2 regions of the Halomonas sp. McD50-4 genome follow, and region 2 is predicted to be linked to the other one. Evidence: riboswitches for the same ligand, from Rfam matches in the RefSeq annotation. Region 2 holds a riboswitch; the other holds the start of a gene.
What was found. A riboswitch is a leader RNA that binds a small molecule or an ion and turns the genes downstream of it on or off. The one in region 2 is predicted to bind thiamine pyrophosphate.

Region 1: another riboswitch for thiamine pyrophosphate. It lies ahead of MHM85_RS15360 (sodium:solute symporter); the one in region 2 lies ahead of thiM (hydroxyethylthiazole kinase).

What each region holds. Positions count from the first base shown of each region.
Region 1 is NZ_JAKRFG010000014.1:33,212-44,126, forward strand. Features, by position in the region: gene MHM85_RS15345 (CoA-acylating methylmalonate-semialdehyde dehydrogenase) at 1-942, shown strand, start outside; gene MHM85_RS15350 (hypothetical protein) at 986-1,675, opposite strand; gene MHM85_RS15355 (peroxidase-related enzyme) at 1,856-2,446, shown strand; TPP riboswitch at 2,512-2,615, shown strand; gene MHM85_RS15360 (sodium:solute symporter) at 2,605-3,984, shown strand; gene MHM85_RS15365 (diguanylate cyclase) at 4,059-5,489, shown strand; gene MHM85_RS15370 (magnesium transporter CorA family protein) at 5,507-6,475, shown strand; gene MHM85_RS15375 (MFS transporter) at 6,472-7,650, opposite strand; gene MHM85_RS15380 (zinc-binding dehydrogenase) at 7,892-9,064, shown strand; gene MHM85_RS15385 (proline racemase family protein) at 9,076-10,125, shown strand; gene MHM85_RS15390 (DUF1289 domain-containing protein) at 10,089-10,292, opposite strand; gene arfB (alternative ribosome rescue aminoacyl-tRNA hydrolase ArfB) at 10,331-10,753, opposite strand; gene MHM85_RS15400 (flavin reductase family protein) at 10,861-10,915, shown strand, end outside.
Region 2 is NZ_JAKRFG010000011.1:18,097-29,011, reverse strand. Features, by position in the region: gene rpoA (DNA-directed RNA polymerase subunit alpha) at 1-217, shown strand, start outside; gene rplQ (50S ribosomal protein L17) at 257-643, shown strand; gene MHM85_RS13435 (serine hydrolase) at 841-2,232, shown strand; gene MHM85_RS13430 (DMT family transporter) at 2,338-3,213, shown strand; gene MHM85_RS13425 (class III extradiol ring-cleavage dioxygenase) at 3,217-3,954, opposite strand; gene MHM85_RS13420 (DoxX family protein) at 4,011-4,418, opposite strand; gene MHM85_RS13415 (LysR family transcriptional regulator) at 4,509-5,429, opposite strand; gene thiE (thiamine phosphate synthase) at 5,426-6,040, opposite strand; gene thiM (hydroxyethylthiazole kinase) at 6,030-6,839, opposite strand; TPP riboswitch at 6,864-6,955, opposite strand; gene MHM85_RS13400 (hypothetical protein) at 7,000-7,344, opposite strand; gene MHM85_RS13395 (DUF2237 domain-containing protein) at 7,469-7,843, opposite strand; gene gloA (lactoylglutathione lyase) at 8,035-8,568, shown strand; gene MHM85_RS13385 (DUF6164 family protein) at 8,571-8,936, shown strand; gene MHM85_RS13380 (cupin domain-containing protein) at 8,933-9,610, opposite strand; gene MHM85_RS13375 (zinc ABC transporter substrate-binding protein) at 9,750-10,877, opposite strand.

The DNA of each region.
Region 1 (10,915 bases), on a different contig from region 2:
CGGCTCGTGGAACTGGCACATGAAGCGGGTATTCCGGCTGGGGTATTGAACGTCGTGCACGGTGGGCCTGACGTCGCCAATCAAATTGCCGACCATCAAGATATCAAGGCGCTGTCGTTCATCGGTTCGACCCATGTGGGGTCGCTGCTTTATAACCGTGCGGCCGCTGCTGGCAAACGTATGCAGGCCATGATGGGTGCAAAAAACCACTGTGTCGTCATGCCGGATGCCAACCGTAGTCAAGCCATCGATAGCCTGCTGGGCTCTGCCTTTGGTGCCGCCGGTCAGCGCTGCATGGCGAACTCGGTGGTCGTGCTGGTGGGGGAAGCGCGCGAGTGGATCAAAGACATCGAAGCCGGCGCGCGCGGTATGACCGTGGGACCCGGCACCCAGCGCGAGGCCGATCTGGGGCCACTGGTTTCTCCGCAAGCCAAGGGGCGGGTCGAGCGTTTGATTACGGCAGGTGAGAAGGAGGGTGCTACGCTGCTGGTCGATGGGCGCGGCTACACGGTCGACGGCTACCCAGACGGTAATTTCGTCGGGCCGACTCTGTTTTCCGATGTGACGGCAGACATGACGATCTATCGTGAGGAAATTTTTGGGCCGGTGCTGTGTGTCGTCAACGTCGAAACGCTGGACGACGCCATCGCTTTCATTAACGCCAATCCGAATGGCAACGGCACCTCGATCTTTACGAACTCGGGCTGGGTCGCGCGACGCTTCGAGACCGACATCGACGTCGGCCAAATTGGCATAAACGTGCCCATTCCGGTGCCGGTCGCCTACTTTAGCTTTACCGGTTCTCGGGCGTCGAAGCTGGGCGACCTAGGGCCTAACGGTAAACAGGCGATTGCGTTCTGGACGCAGACCAAAACGGTCACTGCCCGCTGGTTCGAGCCCGAAAACGTCTCTAGCGGTATCAATAGCACGATCTCGCTATAGCGAGCGGCAACGCGCTGCGCCTCCTCGGTAGAGGAGGCGACCTTCACACGTCCTGAAACAGCGGTAAGCTCTCCGAGAGCAGTTGCCCTATGGGACCAAGCTGGCTCTCGTGTAGTACGAGCAGGTAGGGCGCCTCCTGCTCATCGCGAACGGGCGCCAGCAGCGCGAATTCTCCCTCTTCGAGGTGAAATTCATGAATTTCACGAAGGCCGTGGGGGGTCTCACATTGTGAGCAACGGTAGGTATCGTCCTCGCCATATACGAGGCGATGGTACATTTTGAACAGAGTGTAGAGGGCAAGCCCACCCTCGAACGCGGGCCAGCGAGCCGGTGTGGCACGAATATCGTCGGTGAGCGCGTTGCCTTCTGCTTCGGCATCGGCAATGGCATCGGCCAGGGGAGCCGCGAGAATAGCGGTTTGATCTGCGGGTAGGGGGGCATTTCGTTCCGCCGCCGCGTGAAAGGAGGTGGCCGCCGCCTCGAAATCTTGCAGGTTGTGCAGCGTAAAATCGGCATGCTGTAGGTCGGCAGGTTCGAAACCACCGTTCTCCCAGCCGTGAATCACACGAAGCGTGACCAGGCCGCGCTGCATAGGCTGGGCCAGCAGGGTGTGAAGCATGACACGGATATGCAACTGACGCTCATCCGTATCGTTCTCGAACGCACGGTACGGGTCTGCGAACAGTTCATGCAAACGCCCTGGCGTGTGCTCTTTTGCTTCGGAGTATGACATGGTGGTTTCCCTGTAAGTACGCCGCTTGGCTAGCCGAATAGCGTACGGCTTTTATGACATTAGATCACTAAAAGTATGGCGAGCGTAAAGCCATATGAAAAGAGTCTTTAGTTAGCAATTTGTTACGGATAAAAGTGAGTTGGTAGTGGGACTCTACTTCAAAATAAAAAAGGAGCCTTTATGGCTGCATCGATCAGTCGGTTCAAACTTCCTGACACTCTGGATAATGTTCCCAATGATATTCGGGAAGCCATGTTGGCCGTGCAGGAGAAAGCGGGCTTCGTGCCCAACGTATTTTTGATGTTGGCTCACCGACCCGACGAGTTTCGCGCTTTTTTTGCGTATCACGATGCGTTGATGGAGCGACCATCGGAGACGCTGACCAAAGCAGAGAAAGAGATGATTGTCGTTGCGACCAGTGCCCGCAATCGCTGCTTGTACTGTGTCGTCGCCCATGGCGCGCTAGTGCGTATCTACAGTAAAGATCCGTTACTGGCGGATAATATCGCCATCAACCATCGTGTGGCGGGATTGAGCGAGCGTCATCGGTTGATGCTCGACTTTGCACTGCACAGTGCCATCGATCTGGGCGAGTTTTCAGAAGAATGGCAGGCGCGTTTAGAGGCAGTGGGGTTCACGCTGGATGATTGCTGGGACATCGGTGCCATTGCCGCGTTTTTTGGCATGTCCAACCGCTTGGTGACACTAGCTGGAACACCGCCCAACGCCGAGTTTTACCTGATGGGGCGTGTCCCCAAGAAAGTGGAATAAGCAGCCCGGCTCCATGGGCAAGGCTTTACTAACGCACCACTTTGATTGAGGATACTGCCTCCACTCACTGTCGCCAGGGGAGCCCCAATGGGGCTGAGAATGCGCGCAACGCAGACCCTGGAACCTGATCCGGTTCGTACCGGCGGAGGAAGCGCGACATGCCTTACCTAACGTCTTTCGTGTTAGGCGCAGCGTTATGCTGCTTTGCTTTTCTGGGTCTTCGGGCACGTTTCAGTGGCGGCTCGCTGGATGATTATGTCACCGCCCGTAATTCGCAAACGTCGGCCACCCTGGGGCTCTCCTTTTTGGCGTCCGGTATGGGGGCTTGGATACTCTTTGCACCCCCTGAAATCGGCGCATTGGTAGGGCCCGTGGCGCTACTGGGCTATGCCCTTGGTTCGGCGCTGCCGTTCATCGTTTTGGGTCTCTACGGGCCTAAGATACGCCAAGCACTGCCCGAGGGACGCAGCATTGCCGAGTTTGCCGACGCCTGCTACGGCAAGGGGGTACGCCATTTCGTGGCGCTTGTTTCCGTGGCTTACATGGGCTGCTTCCTGGCTGCTGAACTCACCGCCATCGGGGCGATTACCGCGCTGCTCTCCGACGTGCCTCCCGCCGTGGTGATCATCGGGGTGGCGCTCACCACGCTGGTGTACACCGTCATGGGCGGGCTGCGGGCAAGCTTGGCCACCGACCGCTGGCAAGCGTGGCTGCTTTTGGCGCTGCTGCTCGCCGTCGCCAGCGTGACGCTCTGGCGACTGCCCAGTATGCCGAATGACGCACAACTCCCGTCGCTCCCCATCGGCAGCTCGCTCAGCGTGGCGTTGACGCTGGTGATCGCCGTGACGGCGGCCAACTTGTTTCACCAAGGCTATTGGCAGCGGGTATGGGCGGCCCAAGACGACGCGAGCCTGGGGCGCGGTGCCTGGTTGGGTGGCGGCTTGACCGTACTGGTCGTCATGGTGATCGGTGGCGTAGGTATCATGGCAGCGATGAGCGGGGTCAGTCTCGGCGAGCCGCCCATGCCGTTTTTTGCGCTGCTTAGTGATGCCCCGGTATGGATCACGCTGCCTTCATTGGTACTGGCCGTCACGCTGGTCACCTCGAGCGTCGACACCTTACAAAACGGCATTGCGTCGCTGTGGGCCAATGGTCACCGGCCCGAGGCCCTCAACAAGGCGCGCTGGCTCACCGTGGCGATCATGCTGCCCGTGATCGTGATTGCCTTGCAAGGGCTCTCCGTGCTGCGGCTATTTTTGATTGCCGATCTGCTGTGTGCAGCGATCGTGGTGCCGGTGCTGCTGGGTTTGTGGCAGCGTATGACACCGATGGCAGCAATAAGCGGCGGGTTGGCGGGGCTCGTAGGGGCCGTGCTGCCTGGCTGGATCGGTCAGGGCAGCATCAGCGCAGGGGTAATGGCCGCCACGTTCCCCGGCAGCGTACCGACGTTAGGCCCGTTCGTAGGGGCGCTGCTACTCTCAACAGCGGTCAGTGTGGCGTTGGCTCTGGTGAGCCGTCAACGTGTCGAAGTCCGTTAATCAAGGCGTTAAGCAGGACATTTCGTTTCGCGTTATGCTGTTAAGGGTTTGATGACCATTTAGGTGTGATCGCCATGAGCCACCTGTTACCCCCCAACGAAACTGCCCGTTTGGCTGCGCTTAACGAACTGGCCCTCCTGGATACGCCAGACGAGCCCGTTTTCGATCGGATCACGCGATTGGTCACCGTGCTGCTCGGCGTTCCTAAATCTACCATCAGTCTGATCGACACCGATCGTCAGTGGTTCAAGTCTCAAGTGGGCATGGCGGTATCGGAAACACCTAGGGACGTCGCGTTTTGTGCTTACACGGTACTCGAAGATGAGCCGCTAGTGGTCGAAGACGCTCAGCAAGACGCACGCTTCGTGACCAATCCCTACGTGATGACACCTGGCGGCATCCGTTTTTATGCCGGGATACCGCTGCGTAGTTCACAAGGGCTGGTCCTCGGATCGCTATGCGCCATGGACAGCCAGCCACGCAGCTTAAGTGACCAAGAAAAGGCTGCGATGCAAGATTTGGCCGATATCGTGATTGGCGAAATCCACCTGCGCGAACGGCTCATCAACGAGCAGAAGATTCGTGCCGCCACTCAGCAGGCGCTCACCGCGCTGCATCAAAGCCTCGAGCAGCGTATCGAGCAGCGAACCCGCGAACTCAATCTGGTGATCGAGTCGGCATATGATGCCTATTTGAGCGTCGATGAGCAGGGGCGCGTGCTGGATTGGAACCATGCAGCCGAGACCATGTTCGGCTGGAGTCGCAAAGAAGCCCTCACTCGACCGATTACATCGCTCATGTTTCCCGACGGAATCACCAGTGACGATGTCGCCATGCCAGTGACCGGAGAAGCCCTACGGCGCGATGGCGTTCGCTTGCCGGTCGAGGTGCGACTGAAGCGTTTCGAGGTGAATGGCCGCCCACGCCGCAGCTTGTTCATTCACGACATTACCGAACGCCAGCAGCTAGAGCGCCTACGCGACCAGCAGGCCCGAGAAGACGTGCTCACCCGTTTGCCCAACCGCCGCGCCCTAGATGAGCGTTTGCCGGAGGCAATGGCACGGGTACGCCGTACGCTCGCACCGCTGGCCGTGCTGTTTCTAGACCTCGATGGGTTCAAACGCATTAACGATCAGCACGGCCATGCCATGGGGGACGAGCTGCTGCGCGACATCGCGAGCCGTCTTCAGCGAACCGTCCGCGAGACGGATTTCGTTGCCCGATGGGCGGGAGATGAGTTCGTCGTGCTGCTCGAGGGGGTGACCAGCGACGCACCGGAGCCGCTGGCCCATAAGCTGATCGAGGTGATCGAGGAGCCGCTCAGCGCAGGTGGCGTGACCCTGCAAGTAAGTACCAGCATTGGTGTGGCGCTGTTCGTCCACGACGCGGCGGAGACACCTCAGGAGTTATTGAAGCGCGCCGATGAGGCCATGTACAACGCCAAACGCGCAGGCAAAGCGCGTATCGCGCTGGCACGTCCGGCGGATACGTCTGCCCCCCATTAACGAACCCAAGGACGAGTATGATTCGTTGTCTATTGACCACCCCAGAGGGCGACGTGCGCGAGGGCGACATTCGCCTGATGGACGAGTGGATGCGCATGCCCACGGCACACTTGTGGGTCGACATGAAAGGAGAGAGCGAAGCGCAGGAGCGTGAGATACTGGAGCGCTTCGAGTGTCACCCGATGGCCATACAAGACGCCCACAAAGAGCGCCATCCGCCGAAAATCGAAGAGTTCGACAATCACACGCTGATCATCTATCGCGGCATTTCCTCGTTCGATGCCCAGCTAAACTTCGTACCTCAGCAGATCTGTTTCTTCGTCGGCGAACGCTTTTTGGTGACCTTGCACCCCGGCGAGGCGATGAGTATCGAACGCTTACTCAATGAGCACGGCAAAACGCTATTGGCCCAGTCACCCGAGCAGGTGGCACTGAGAGTGATGTACACCTCGGCGGGCTTTTATATCGATAGCTTGCTGGAATTCGAAACGGAGCTCAGTGATCTCGAGGACGAGCTGCTAGACAATGGTAACGACGTGTTGATGCGTAAAATCACCACGTATCGCTCGCGTCTGGTCAAAATGCGCCGGATCTTCAGCTATCACAAAGGCATCACCCAAGAGCTGACGGCGTACGACTACGCGCACTTGCCGCGAGGCGAAAGCGAAACGCTGCATGCCATAACCGATGTCGAAGAACGTTTCGAGCGACTCTACACCCTAACGCAAATGTACTACGACATTTGTGGCGATCTCGTCGACGGCTATATCTCCATTTCATCACACCAGTTGAACATCACCATGCGGGTGTTGACGGTGATTACCGCTATTTTCGTCCCGCTAACCTTTATCGCCGGTATTTACGGCATGAACTTCGAGTACATGCCAGAACTGAGCTATCAGTACGGCTACTTTTTCGTTTGGGGGGCCATGCTAGGGATTGGTGGGGTGCTCATTTGGCTGTTCAAACGGAAACGCTGGTTTTAACCCCCTTGTCGAACCGCCAATTGCCGCAGACGACTGGCCAACAGTAAGAGCCCCAGCGCAATCAGTAGCCAAAGCGTGGCCAACAATATAGGAAACGCCCCCGCACCCGCCAGATCCAGCAGCGGGCCGGTCAGTGACGGAATGACCAGCGCCCCGCTGCCCGCGGCGGTAAAGATGGCGCCAGTGGTGCGCCCGCGCATGACAATCGATTGGTTGCACAGTGCAAACAGCGTAGGGAAAAACGCCGAGGCTGAGAGGCCAAACAGCAGCGCGCCAGCGCTTGGCGGCAGCGCGTTGAGGTGCAGACCTGCCGCTGCGCTCAGCCCCAGCGCTAGGCAGCCAGCGAGCACCTGCCAAGGTGAGCAAACGCGTAGTAGCGGGATGGCGAGCAGGCGTCCCGCCGAGAGCGCCAGCCAGAACAGCGTTGCCAGCAACGTCGCCTGCTCGGTGGTCAATCCAGAGAGCGTACCGTATGCGGTGACCCAGCCGGCGAACGTAATTTCGATGCCCACATAAAGAGAAAACAGTAGCATGAATAGTCCCAGCAAGAGCGGGTCGCGGTGTTTGAGCGTAGCCAAGGACGCGGGATTAGGGTCAACGGTGGGCATGGACGGGCTGACGAAGCGCGACAGCGGCCACAGCATGGCAGCCACGCTGGCCGCGACGATCCAAAACGTGAGGTGAAACTGTCCGGTGAGGGATAGCGCAGCAATCATGATCAGCGGCGTGAGCATGTTGCCGAAACTGAAACAGAAGTGCAGCGCGCTTACATTGGGGCCCGCTGCGTCTCGGTGCAGCCACAAAAGCAGCGTGTTCCCGCCCGCGTTGAGCGATACCTCCGCAAATCCCAGCAGCATGAACAGCAGCGTCAACAGCAGCAGAAGCGGGCTAAGCGGGGCCAGCGCCAGTCCGGCTACCGCCAGCACGCCCATCATCACCAACACGCGGTGGCCGTTGAAGCGATCCATGAGCAGCCCGGTGACCATGGCGCCGCTCATGTTGCCAACGGCACGTGCAGTGAACAGCACGGCGATTTGGCTCATGGAGGCACCGCTGGCCTCGGCCAAATGGGGCAGTGCTGGCCCAAGCAGTCCGCCGGTCATCCCAATGGCAATGAACAGGCCAAAGTAGGTCCAGGTGAGACGGCGATGGTACGTCGAGGTGAAGTGAAGCATACCGATCCTTGGCAGGGGCAGAAGCATGGTCGACCCGTAGCTTGACGGGTTTTGCTTACTCTCACTATTGGCGAAAAGTTGACGACCCGCCAGGCGGCTGACTGGGGGAGTGTGGCTTAAGGGGCACTATGTGCTTTACTCATCCATCGTGATCGAGGGCATGCTGTCCTTCGCTCGCCCCCTTGAACCTCGCCCGGCGTTTGTTATCGTCGCGACATATGCACTCAACAAGGAACCACCCATGGCCCACACGGATAACAGCGCAACGATTCCGGCCACGATGTCGGCGATGCTCTTGACCGGTCACGGTGATGTCGACGCTCTGCAATACCGTCAGGACGTTCCCACGCCAACGCCCGGCCCTGGGCAGGTGCTGGTGCAAGTCACGGCAACGGCGAAAAACAACACCGACCGCAAAGCGCGCGAAGGCTTATACCCCACCAAAGGCAAAGAGGACGTGACCTCGTTTGCCATGGGTGGGTCGCCGACCCTGACGTTTCCGCGTATTCAAGGCGCTGACGTGGCAGGTCGGGTCGTTTCTGTCGGCGAGGGGGTCGATCCCCGGCGTATCGGGGAGCGCGGGCTGCTGGATTTCAATTTGTATGCCGACGAGCGTCGTGACATTAACCTGACGCCGGACTACTACGGACACGGCGAAGACGGCGGCTACGCCGAGTACGTGGCAGTGCCTGCCGACCAGTTTCACCATGTCCCCAACCCTGAGCTACACGATGCCGAGCTTGCGGCCATGGGCATGTGCTCGTATCAAACGGCCTACCACATGATGACGGCGGCCAACGTTCAGGCGGGCGAGCGTATCCTCGTCAGCGGCGCCAGCGGCGGGGTGGGCACGGCGTTGATCCAGCTATGCCGTATCGTCGGCGCGATTCCCTACGCCGTTAGCCAGCTCGATAAAGCCGACGCGCTACGTGCGTTGGGCGCAGAAGCCGTCATCGATCGAGGCGACCTGCCCACTTTCGTCGAGCGTGTGCTGGCCGCCACCGATGGTCAGGCCATCGATGCCGTCATGGATCTCGTTGGTGGCGAGATGACCGATCTGTTCATCGATACCATGATCGGCGATATGCAGCGTCGTACCACCTACCCCCGGCTCTCCATTGCCGGTGCCAGCGGCGGTAACCTCAGCGAGATCATGTGGACCCGCATCTATCTCTATCAGGTGCAGATAGTCGGCGTGTCCCACGGTACTCGGGAAGAAGCAGAGCAGTTGATAGCGTGGATACGCAGCGGTGAGTTAAAACCGGTGCTGCATGGCGCGTTCAAACTCTCTGACTTGCATCAGGCCGAGCGCTACTTCGTGAACCGAGGCAGCAACTACCTGGGGAAAATCGTCATCGTTCCCGATGCCCAGTGGGACACCCACGGTGCCCCATTTGCCATAACCTCTGCCTAGGAGCCGGGTGAGTGAAAAACCTGCATACGATTCGATTGTTGGACACCCATGCCGGGGGAGATGTCAGCCGCATCGTCACGGGCGGCATCGATGCATTGCCCGGTGCGACGGTGCGTCAACAGATGGAGTACCTGCGCGACGACGCCGACGGGTTGCGCCGTTTGTTGTTAGAAGAGCCCTACGGCATTCCCGAAATGTCGGTGGATCTCTTGGTGCCTGCCACCGACCCGGAAGCCGTGGTCGGATACATCATCATGGAAGTGATGGGCTACCCGATCTATTCCGGCTCGAACACGCTGTGCACGGCCACGGCCGTTCTGGAAACCGGCATCGTGCCCAAGCAGGAGGGAATTCAACGCTTCAAGTTAGAGGCCCCGGCAGGGCTGGTTCAAATCGAGGCCCGAGTGCACAACGGCGTGGTGGAGTACGTGACCTGCGAAGGCCTGCCGAGCTATATCGATACCTATCGCGACACCATTCAAGTGCCAGGGATTGGGGAAGTCACCTACTCCGTCGCCTATAGTGGCGGTTTTTACGCCTTGGTCGATGCCGAGGCGTTGGGCTTCAAGCTGGTGCGTGATGAAGAGCAGGCGCTGGCGGCTTGTGCGTACAAAATCGTGGAGGCCATCAAGGCGCAACGCGGTTTCTCCCACTACACCCTAGGCGACGTGGGTCCGCTGCCTTTTCTGCACTTCATGGGGCCCGAAGAGCCGATCGCCGAAGGTTATATCCGCTCGCGGTCGACCACCTACGTGCACCCCGGCGTCATTTGCCGGAGTACCACGGGCACCGGCACGTCGGCAAGGCTAGCGCTAATGAATTACGAGGGGCGGTTGAGCCTCGGCGATAAGCTGGAAACCGTATCGCTTAGGGAAACCGGCTTCATTGGCACGTTTACCGGCACGCATCAAGAAGGGGCTTATCAAGTGGTGGAAAACACCATTACGGGACGCAGCTACGTGCTGGCGGAGTCGAGTATCGTGATCAACTGCGACGACCCGATGGTCGCCTGTGGCGAGTTGCATCATATCCTGAGTGATCGCCAACACGAAGAGACGTAGCCCTCCTGTTCGATTCGTTCCCACACCGGGGCCTTCTCGGCCTCGGTCATGCTTCCCCAGCAGGCAATTTCATCCAACGTGCGCCCGCATCCCTGGCACGTTTGGGTGTTCGGCTCGATCTGGCATACGTGAATACAGGGCGATAGCGGGCGAAGTGTCGATGGCATCTAGTTCACTGTGTCAAGTAGTAGAAAGGGGAAAGCGATCAGCGCTCACTGGCTGGCACTTTACCACGTAGCGACTTGAGCTTGCCTTTCCGGGTTTTGTGGTCCACTCGGCGGCGCTGAGAGGCTTTCGTAGGTTTCGTAGGACGGCGCGTTTTGGGCTGTTTGGCCACGCTCTTGATCAGCGCCTTGAGGCGGTTCAAGGCGTCCTCTTTATTCAGCTCGAGCGTGCGGTAGCTCTGAGCTTTGATGATCACTACCCCCTCTTTACTGATACGCTGGTCCGACAGGGCCATTAGTCGCTCTTTGTAGACCGGCGGCAGCGTCGAACGCTGAATGTCGAAACGTAAATGCACCGCAGACGCGACTTTATTGACATTCTGACCGCCTGCCCCCTGTGCGCGAATTTGGCTAATGTCGATTTCCCAGTCGGCCAAGCTAACGCTATTGGTAATAATGAGCATTCCGTTCCCGGATCGTTGTATGAGTCTGTAGGCTAACATACTTGACAGAGGGTAGGCGCCAGCGGCCTATTAAGGGCACCGTTCTTGCCACGCCATCAGGAGAGTCCATGAATACTCTATTGACCGAGTCGCCGCTCAGTGCAGGTAGTCTCTACCGGCTGC
Region 2 (10,915 bases):
GACCGTACGCAGCGCTAACTGCCTCAAAGCCGAGAATATCTACTACATCGGTGATCTGATTCAGCGCACGGAAGTGGAGCTGCTGAAGACCCCGAACCTCGGTAAGAAGTCCTTGAATGAAATCAAGGATGTATTGGCAGCGCGCGGCTTGTCCCTCGGCATGCGGCTGGAAAATTGGCCACCCGCTAGCCTGAAGGACGACAAGGCCTCCGCGTAAGCGTCGACTTGAGTCCCAGTTTGGTAAGGAATCACAACCATGCGTCATCGTAAGAGTGGTCGTCATCTGAATCGTACCAGCTCGCACCGTCAGGCCATGTTCAAGAACATGTCTGTCTCGCTGGTCGAACATGAAGTCATCAAGACAACCCTGCCCAAGGCCAAGGAACTGCGTCGCGTTATCGAGCCGCTGATCACCCTGGCAAAGCAGGATAGCGTTGCAAACCGCCGTTTGGCGTTTGCTCGTACGCGCTCCAAAGAAGCCGTCGGCAAACTGTTCAACGAGCTGGGTCCGCGTTACGCCGAGCGTCCGGGTGGTTACATCCGTATTCTCAAGTGCGGTTACCGCACCGGCGACAACGCGCCCATGGCGTACGTTGAGCTCGTAGACCGCCCGGTGGCTGAAGAAGAAGCCGTCGCTGAATAAGCGCTGCTCCTTCTGGTAGGCACAATGAAAACCGACCCTTTTGGGTCGGTTTTTTTATATCTGCGCTTTTTCCGCTGCTTTATCGAGATGAATGCTCTAAGGGAAGATCAATTTAACGATAAGGCATGCTAGGCTAATGCAGCAGCCGTATGAACGGCCAAGCGTCGGGCAGTGTGATCAATCAGTAAGAGGTCGGTATGGCAACAACACGAGGAGTGAGCACAGCGGTTTGGGCGGCGCACTGGCTACTGGTCATGCTGATGATGATGCTGATGGGTAGCGCCAACGCCCAGGCGAATCCTCGTTATGCAGGCATCGTTGTGGATCTCGAAAACGGCGAAGTGCTATACGCTGAAAATGCTGACGAGCCACGCTATCCTGCGTCGCTCACGAAAATGATGACACTCTACCTAACATTCGAAGCGCTGGAGGAGGGAAGGCTAAGCCTCGATCAGCCGTTGCCCGTTTCTGCTCAGGCGGCTGCCATGCCGGCGACCAAACTATGGCTGTCGGCCGGTAGCTCCATTCCTGTGGATACGGCGATTCGTGCGCTAGCCGTGCGCTCTGCCAACGATGTGGCCGTGGTCGTGGCGGAAGCATTAGGTGGCAGCGAGCAGCGCTTTGCTAACCTGATGACAGTGAAAGCCCGTGAACTGGGGATGAACGCCACCACCTTCCGCAACGCCTCTGGGCTGCCCGATGACCAGCAAAGGACGACCGCGCGTGACATGCTGACGCTCTCGGTACGAGTCATGCAGGACTTTCCTCAATACTATCACTACTTCGGGTTGCAGGAGTTCACCTATCGTGGCACGCGCCATACCAGCCACAATCGCTTGGTGCGCGACTACCCGGGGGCCGACGGTTTGAAAACCGGCTTTATTCGTGCTTCGGGCTTTAACGTAGCCACCACCGCCGTTCACAACGGTCGGCGGATGGTGGCCGTGGTGATGGGCGGATTTAGCTCCTCCTCGCGGGATACCCACATGGCGGATCTGCTGGACCGTAGCTTTATGCGCGCCTCGCTCAGAGATCAGCGCACTTGGTTGGCGAACACGAGCTTTTCCAGTGAGTTCATGGGCTTTGCCGGGCCTGCGCAACCGCTGCGACAGTCAACGCCTGTTCGTCCCTCTACCCAGCCGATGGTAGCCAATGTCTCGGCAACGTCCCTCTCCCCGACACCGAGCGCTACACGAACAACGCCCGCGCAGGCCGTCGAATCTCAACTCATTGATGCTGCTGAGGCAGACCGTACGCCGCCCTCCGCGTCTCCAGATCCGCTGCAGGCCTTTATCGAGCGGGAGCAGGTACTGGCCAGTGCGTCGCCTGAGGGGCAAGCAGCCTCGGCGAGTTGGGGCATACAAGTCGGAGCATTTAGCCAAGCGGCACAGGCAGAGCAGTTTGCTCGCCAAGCCGCACAGCGGTTGCCAACGAGCGTGGGAGGCCGCGTTGCCATCGATCCGCTTCAGGGGCCCACGACAGTGTTTCGCGCCCGTGTCGTCTCATTGAACGAATCGCAGGCACGCCAAGCGTGCCAAGCGCTACAGGCGCAGGGCATGGACTGCATGGTGGTCAACGCGAGTCTTTGAGCCGCATGATATCGCTGCCCCGCCAATCCCCGGTTGGCGGGGCTTTTTTATGCTGTGCGTCTGGGTGCGCAGCCACAATAATAAACGTAGAAGAGGAGACAACGGATGACGCCCTCGCTAAAAGGCATTTTATTCATGTGCTTAGGCGTGCTGTTTTTGGCGCTTGGCGATGCGGTCTCTAAATGGCTGGGAGCCGTCCACTCGCCCTTACAGATCATCTTTTTCCGCACATTGGTATCGCTGCCGCTGATTGCCCTGTTGGCTTACGTAAGCGGCGGATTACGCAAGCTGCGTACTCGGCGTCCAGGCGTGCATCTGCTGCGCGGTTTGATTTACACCGCCACGATGGTCTGCTTCGTGTGGGGCTTGACCCTGCTGCCCTTGGCCGAGGCCACGGCGATTGCCTTCGTGGCACCCCTGTTCGTGACGCTACTCTCCGTACCGCTGCTGGGTGAGCGTATCGACCCGCCGGTGCTGGTGGCGTCGCTGCTAGGCTTCTTAGGAGTGCTGATCGTCGTGCGCCCTGGCGGTGATGCTTTCCAGCTGGGCGCAATGATCGTTCTTGCGGCGGCGGTGTTCTATGCGCTCATGATGGTGACGGCGCGGCGCTATGGCGCCAACGAGCACCTATGGGCGATGGTGTTCTATATGACCATGGTGCCGCTGGTCGTGACGGCCGTGAGTTTGCCCTGGGTATGGCAAACCCCACAGCCGTGGCATTGGCTTGGATTTTTGGTATCTGGGGTGTTGGGTGTTGGTGCCACGGCATTCATTACTCTGGCCTTTCGCTATGCGCCTGCGGCCATTGCAGCCCCTTTCGATTATACGGCCATGCTCTGGGCGGTGCTGTTGGGTTGGTGGTTCTGGGGAGAGCTGCCGGACCTTTGGGTATGGGTCGGCAGCGCGCTGATCATGTTGAGCGGCTTAGCTATCGCTTACCACGATCGACGCACTACCTTGAAACGCCGCCCAACGGCGTAGACGTTAGGCAAACTGATAGACATCCATGGCCAGCACGCCGTGTTCGACGCTGTGATGACGCAGTGTTGCCTGTCCGCCCGCCCCCATGGCTACCAGAAGCGGCTGAAAGTGCTCGGGTGTGGGGTGATTACGTTCAGCATCGGGGCCGCGTTGCCAGTGGATGAGTGCATCGCGGTCATCTTCTCGCAGCCTTGCATGCACCCACTCGGCGAAACGCTCGACCCAAGCCGGCACTTGACTGCCCTGAGCCTGCAGCTCGTAGAGATTGTGGGTCAAGCTGCCCGAACCGATCACCAGGATACCCTCCTGACGCAGCGGTGCGAGCTGCTCGCCCAGGGCGATCAACTCGCTAGCACCCCAGCGGCTGGGCAGTGATAGCGACACCACCGGTATATCGGCATCCGGATGCATCAGTGACAGTGGCACCCACGCGCCGTGATCCAGTCCGCGCTCCGTCTCCGTGGCGCCTAGCTGTTGGGCCAAACGTTTGGCCAAGACGGGTTCCCCAGGCGCTGGGTACTGCACGGCAAACAGGGCGTCGGGAAAACCGCCAAAATCGTGGATAGTCGTAGGTGTCGCGCTACGGCTCACCTGCAACCGTTCGGTCTCCCAGTGTGCTGAAACCACCACGACGGCCTTGGGTCGCAGAGTGCGGCCCAGCTTCCTCAAGAAGTGATGGGCTGGCGTGGGGGTGAGCGCCAGCATGGGAGAGCCGTGGGAGATGAAGAGACTCGGTAACATAGGATGCGCTCCAGTCAATGGGCCTGCCAACGTGTGATTCTCGGCAGGCCATTGGATTATGCCAGTCGGCGGCTGATGACGAAGCTACCGCTGCCCAGGCCGGCTTGCACCAGGAGGGCCACGGCCCAGAACACTGGGAACTCCCAGCCGCCGCCGGGATTGGAGAAGACCCAGCCGTTACCGAGGTGTACCCAGGCGGCGCCGAGCAGCACCGGTACTAGCGCCAGACTCACCCAGCGGGTGTATAGGCCCAGCATCAGGGCCAAGCCTCCGCCGACTTCGGCGGCAATGGTCAAGTAAGCCATGAAACCGGGCAGGCCAAGCGATTCGAAGTAGCCCACCGTGCCAGGAAGCGTAAACACGAACACTTTCATCAGGCCGTGAGCCAGGGCCATCACACCTAGGCTAACGCGCAGTAGGGCGGTTGCATGAAGGGTTGTCGTCGGGGTAGGTAACGTCGTCATAGCACTCTCTCGCGTTTTGGGCATCACCATGGATGCGATGATGCTACTGTAGGCTAGCGAGAGGAGAAGATAATCTAACCGATGAGCACTTTACTGTTGCGATATACGCGATAATCCAAGCCCCTGTTCCCATATGGGTGGGTCGCCCCAGGCATCGGCCAACTGATCGATGAAGTGCGCTACCTTGGCGGGTAGAAAACGCCGTGCGGGGTAGAGGGCGTGTATGTCTAGGTAGGTCGGCGGTAGGTCTAACAGAAGCGGCACCAAGTGCCCCCGCTGGATGCTCTCATGAACCAGAAAACTGGGTTGCTGGGCGATGCCTAATCCCGCTTCTGCGGCATGGGTCAACATATCCCCATTATTGCTCTCCAGCGGCCCCGTGACGCTAACGTACTGCTGGCCGAAGCGCCAGTCGCCGCTGTTCTGCCCGCTGCGATAGCGCAGGCAGTGGTGCTGCGCCAGGTCCCCGATGCGCAAAGGCGTACCGTACTGCGCTAAATAGCCGGGTGACGCGCACAGCACAAGCTGGCAGCGGGCTAGCCGTCTGGCGATTAGGCTGGAGTCGGGCAGGCTACCGATGCGGATGGCGACATCATAGCCCTCCTCCAACAAGTCTACGCGGCGGTCGTTGAGATCGAGGCGTACGTCGAGTGCGGGGTGCGCCTGCATGAACTTCGCTACCTGAGGCGCGAGATAGCGCGTGCCGAAACTCATGGGACCATTGATACGCAGCCGCCCGCTCACAGTGTGAGTGCCACTGCCGACATCGGCAGCGGCCTCCTCCAACGCCAGCAAAATGGCCTGGGCATGGGCTAAATAGCGCTCTCCCGCATCGGTGAGATGCAGCCGCCGTGTCGTGCGCTGGATCAATCGCGCGCCCAGCGTCTCCTCTAGCGCCATGACCTGCCGCGACACCCGCGTACGTGAAAGATCCAGTGCCTCGGCAGCGCGGGTATAGCTGCCAAGCTCCGCCACTTTGACGAAAGCGGTCAGCTGGTCCAGCTGACTCATGAGGCGCGAAACGCCAGCGCCGCCCGGTAAGGGTCGGGCTGGCCGCAGATCGCAGAAATCACCGCCATCCCTTGGGCACCGGCGGCACTCACTTGGGCGGCGTGCTGCGCCTTTAAGCCGCCAATCGCCACGCTGGGCAACGGGCAGGCGCGCACCAGCTCGGCCAGGCCCTCGAAGCCGATGGGCCGAGCATGATCCTGCTTGCTGGCAGTGGCGAAAATGGGGCCTAACCCGACGTAGTCCAACAGCGCGATGGGCGCGTCACGAAGCTGCGCGAGAGTGTTGATCGACAGTCCTAGAATGGCCTGCGGCCCCAGCGCCTCCCGCGCCTCTAGAACCGCGGTATCGCTCTGGCCAACATGCAGGCCGTCGGCGCCGCTGGCGACGGCCACGGCGAGTCGGTCGTTGATGATCAGCGGCACGTGGGTGCCCGCCAGCAGCCTTTTGAGGCGCTTGGCTTGTTCGATCATCGCCTCGTCGCTGGCATGCTTGTCGCGTAGCTGCACCACGGTCACGCCCCCTTTGACGGCGGCTTCCACCGTCGCTTCGAGGCCCGCTTCCGCGCACAGAGCGGCATCGGTCACCAAATAGAGCGAAAGATCACACGGCATGCAGCGTCTCCATTTGGCTTTGCGACGAAAGATCCTCTGGAGTGAGCTGGTAAAGTGCATCCAGAAACGCGACCTGAAAGCTGCCCGGCCCCTTGGCCTGCTGACCCGCACGATGCCCGGCGATGCCAAAGCACGCCAGGGCGGCCAGCGTCGCGGCCAGCGGGTGCTCGCGGTTGGCGGCAACGAACCCAGCCACCAAGGCGCTCAAGCCACAGCCCAGCGTCGTAACGCGGGGCATCAGCGGATGGCCCCCGGATAACCGGACGTGGTGGCTACCATCGGTGATGACATCGGTCTCGCCGGTCATGGCGACGATGCAGCGTTGCCGCTGGGCGAGCGTCATGGCGGCGTGAGTGGCGTCATCGACGGAGGCCGTGGCATCGACCCCACGCCCTTGGCTGGCCAAGCCGGCCAGCGCCATCACTTCCGAGGCATTGGCGCGAATGACGCTGGGGCGATGGGACAGCAGCGCCTGGCACACCCGCTGGCGGAACTCGGTGGCCCCGACGGCGACGGGGTCCAGCACCCAGGGGGTGTCGGTCGTATCGGCCGTGCGCGCTGCCAGCTGCATCGACTCGGCCCAGGGAGCAGAGAGCGTGCCGATATTGATGGAGAGCGCGTTTGCCATCGTGGTAAACTCAGCGACTTCTTCGGCGGCGTGCAGCATGGCAGGCGATGCGCCCGTGGCCAGCAGCAGGTTGGCGGTACTGTTCATGGCCACATAATTGGTCATGCAGTGTACGAGCGGCGTAGACTCACGTAAAGCGGCGAGCATGTCGCCAAGTGGGGGGTAGGTCATGGTTTCCTCCCGGGTAAGGAGGTGGTGGTAAGCACCACGACTCCCTACGCCGGCGTTATCCGGTTCAGGTTCAAAGGGTGCTTCTCAGCCGCTGAACGGCGCCCCTGTCGTTGGTGGGTACTATCCTAGCCTTGGACGGCGCTGTAAAGCCCGCAACGAGTTAACGAAACGCGATGCGGGTCCCGTACGTGAGCATTTCGTCAGGGGTGATGGCTCGACCCTGCACGCCAATCATTTCGTCGCCACACTGATCGGCAAAGGTCAGCACGCCATGGGTTAAGCCGAGTTGGCCCAGGGCATCGCGAATTTCACCGGTTCCCAGAAAGGTGCTGACGCGACCTTGAGCGTCACATAGGTCCGAGACGCCATTAGCATGGTGGAAACGCACTTTGTAGATACCGTCCATGGATTCGACTTCGACGATGGGGGAGAAGCCGTTTTGAATCGCATTACTCAGCTGCTTCAATGTCAGGCGATCGCCAAGGGTCATATCGATAGCTGTCATGACGTGCTCCTATCGGACGCCGTTCATGGGGCATCACGGGTCACTATGTAAAATTGTCGAAATAGAAGTGTAGAAGATTTGCATCATTTTTCCAGGGGCATTCGGGGGCGCCTTGGCCCAGGTATTAATGCACGGCATCTAGCGCATGCTGCTGGAGTTTGACCAGTGGAATGATCTCTAGCGTTCGCTCGTTCGTACCGGACAAAACGACCGGCGGCGCGAGTCCTACCTGTGCCGCTTCGGCCCAGCGGTGCGCGCAAAGACACCAGCGATCCCCGGGTTTCAAACCGGGAAAGCCAAACTCCGGCCGCGGTGTCACCAAGTCGTTGCCTTGCGCCTTGGAGAAGGCCAAAAACTCCTCGGTCACCATGGCGCACACCGAATGGATGCCGACATCGTCTGGCCCTACCCGGCAAAAACCATCGCGATAGAAACCGGTTTTCGGCGAGTGGCAGCAGGGCGTGAGCGGTTCACCCAATACGTTTAGATCACGGGACATAAAGACTCCTCGGGGGCAGGCTGGAATTCTGCGTTCCTCGCCCTCATAACATGGGAAATAACGCCTTCAAAGGCAGTGATGCACAGGCAGCGGGAAGCACGACGCTGTCGCCTAAGCCTTGTACAAAGTCATACGTCCGTCAAAGATTTTGCATCGCGTAAACACAAGCATCATCCAACCAGGAGAGTGTCATGTCGTATCAAGGTGAACAGCATCCGGGGGTGACCCCGGCCGCTTCGCAAACCCAGGGCTTTCGCTTGAACCACACCATGCTGCGGGTCAAAGACCCTGAGCGTGCGCTCGCGTTTTACTCCAAGGTGTTTGGCATGCAGGTGCTGCGCCGTCTGGACTTCGAGGAGATGCAGTTTTCGCTCTACTTTCTGGCCAATGTCGAGGAGAGCGATCACGTGCCGGAAGAGACCCAAGCGCGCACCGCCTGGACCTTCAGCCAGAAAGGCCTGCTAGAGCTGACCCATAACTGGGGCACCGAAAACGAGCAGGACTTTGCCTACCACGACGGTAATGCCGAGCCGCAAGGCTTCGGGCACATCTGTTTTAGCGTGCCGGACTTGGAAGCCGCCCAAGCGTGGTTCGATGAGCACGACGTCACCTTCGTGAAGCGTGCCGACCAAGGTAAAATGAAAGACGTGATCTTCGTCAAAGACGCCGATGGTTATTGGATCGAAGTGATTCAAGCCGACCGTATGGCAGGCATGGGCGATTAACGATGGCTCATCTGCTGTTTCGGTTGCGCCATGTGACCGATGAAGAGGCCATGGAAGTCCGCCAACTGCTGGAAGAACATGGTTTCGACGTGTACGAAACCCAGGCGGGCTTTTTCCGCCTGGGAGTTGATGCCATCTGGCTGCGCGACCCAGCACAGCAAGACGATGCCGAGGCGGTGCTGGCGCGTTACCAGGCCGAGCGATTAGCCAAGGTGCGCCGTGAACACGAAGAGGCGCTGGCGCGTGATGATGCCCCTACGCTGTGGCGACGCTTCATGGCCCATCCGCTTCAAGTCACGCTAGTGATCGTGGCGGTGCTTATGATCGCTCTGCTGACCTTACTGCCGTTCGTAGGACTCGCCCGCTAAACGTCGCACAGCGCGTTAGATAGGTGTCCGCGTTTGACGTACATCATGACCCCTGAGGGTCCAGCGCTAAGCCGCGGGGCAGCCCCCGGGGGATAGCGGCACCAGCTACCTGCCGGGTACTCGGTGTCTGCGTCACGTAGCGAGCCCTCCAGTACGAACAGCTCCAAGCCGCCCGGCAGTGCCGGATAGTCGATAATGACCTCGCCTTCCCAACGCTCTAGGCTGACGCGTTCATGTTGATAGGTGTGCAGCATTTTGTAGGTGATGCCTGGCCGACGGTCGGGCTGCCAGGGCAGGCGGTGGGCGGGAATGGCGAGTTGGAGCAGGTCGTTTTCATCGAACTGATGAAGTTTCACCAGGATCAGCGCACCCTCGTCGCCAATGCGCGGCGTGTGTCCCGTGCCGATGGGGTTGCGTAGATAGCTGCCCGCTGGGTAACGGCCATGCTCATCGGCAAACACGCCTTCGAGCACCAAAATTTCCTCACCGCCTTCGTGGGTATGGCGGCTGAACTGGCTGTTGGGCGCGTAGCGCACCAGGCTCGTGGCGCGGGCCACCTCATCGCCAATGCGATCCAGCATCATACGTTCGACACCTGCGCTAGGCGAGGTCACCCAGCGATACTGTTCCGGCGTGACACAGGCAAAGTGGCTAAAGTCGGCGTTTAGGCGCATGGTCGTGGCTCTTTGCGGTGAAGTAAACAGTGAACAGTGGCAGCGGCGCTGTGGGTGTCAGTCTCCCCATCCCGACAGCAAAATGCAATGCAAAAAAATACCGCCCTAATGGGGCGGTATAGGGCCTTGCCGGCCTGGTCTAGTGGCGATGACCATGATCGTCGTGGTCGTGGTCGTGGTCGTGGTCGTGGTCGTGGTCGTGGTCGTGGTCGTGGTCGTCATGACCATGAGCTTCATGGCCCGGAGTAGCTAGGGCATCGTGCAGCACCCGGGCGTTATGGCGCATCATGCCAAGGTAGGTGCTGGCATCGCCTTCACTGGCCAGCGCATCGGCGTATAGCGTGCCAGCGATGGGCAGGCCGGTCTCTTCCGCTAGCTGCGTAATGATCGCTTGGTTGGTCATGTTCTCGTGGAACAGCGCCTGTACGTTCTCCTGCTCGATCACATCGATCAGTGCGGCCATGCTGGCACCGCTGGGATCGGCTTCGGTCGATAGACCAACCGGTGAAAGAAAATTCACGCCGTAGGCGCTGGAGAAGTAGCCAAAGGAGTCATGGCCGGTGATGACGCTGGCCGACGCAGGAATCTCGCTTAGCAGTTCACGAATCTCGGCATCAACGTTATCCAGCTCTGCCAGATAACGCTCGGCGTTGGCTTGGTAGCTCTGCGCATTGGCGCTATCCGCCTCGATCAAGCCATCGCGAATATTGGTGACGTAGACTTTCGCCTGCTGCAGATCTTGCCAAGCGTGAGGGTCGTCATCACCATGCTCGTGACCGCTATGGTCATCATGCGCATGATCGTCGTGACCGTGTTCATGATGGCTGTGCTTTTCATGTTCATGCTCTTCATGACCGTGTTCTTCATGCGCATGGTCGTGCTCGTCATGGTGCGCGTGGTCATCGTGACCGTGCGACGCAAAAGCGCGGGGTGCGATGCCGTCGGTGGCGGTGACCAATGGGCCGTCGTAGTCGCTGGAGTCAATCAGGCGCTCCATCCAGCCCTCGAACAGCAAACCGTTGAAGACCACTAGGTCTGCCCCTGCCAGTGCTCGGGCATCGCCGGGGCTTGGGGAGTAAACGTGAGCATCGCCATCCGGGCCAACCAGGGCACTGACCTTCACATGCTCTCCTCCGACGTTCTCGACCATATCCGCCAGGATGGAGAAACTGGTGACGACTTGAACCCGCTCGTTCGCCATGGCCGCAGGCAACGCCAACATGGCCGACACGCCCACTAACCAACGCGATGAAGAGAAAAACGACATAACATGCTCCTGATGATGTAAGAAAGCGGAAAACGACG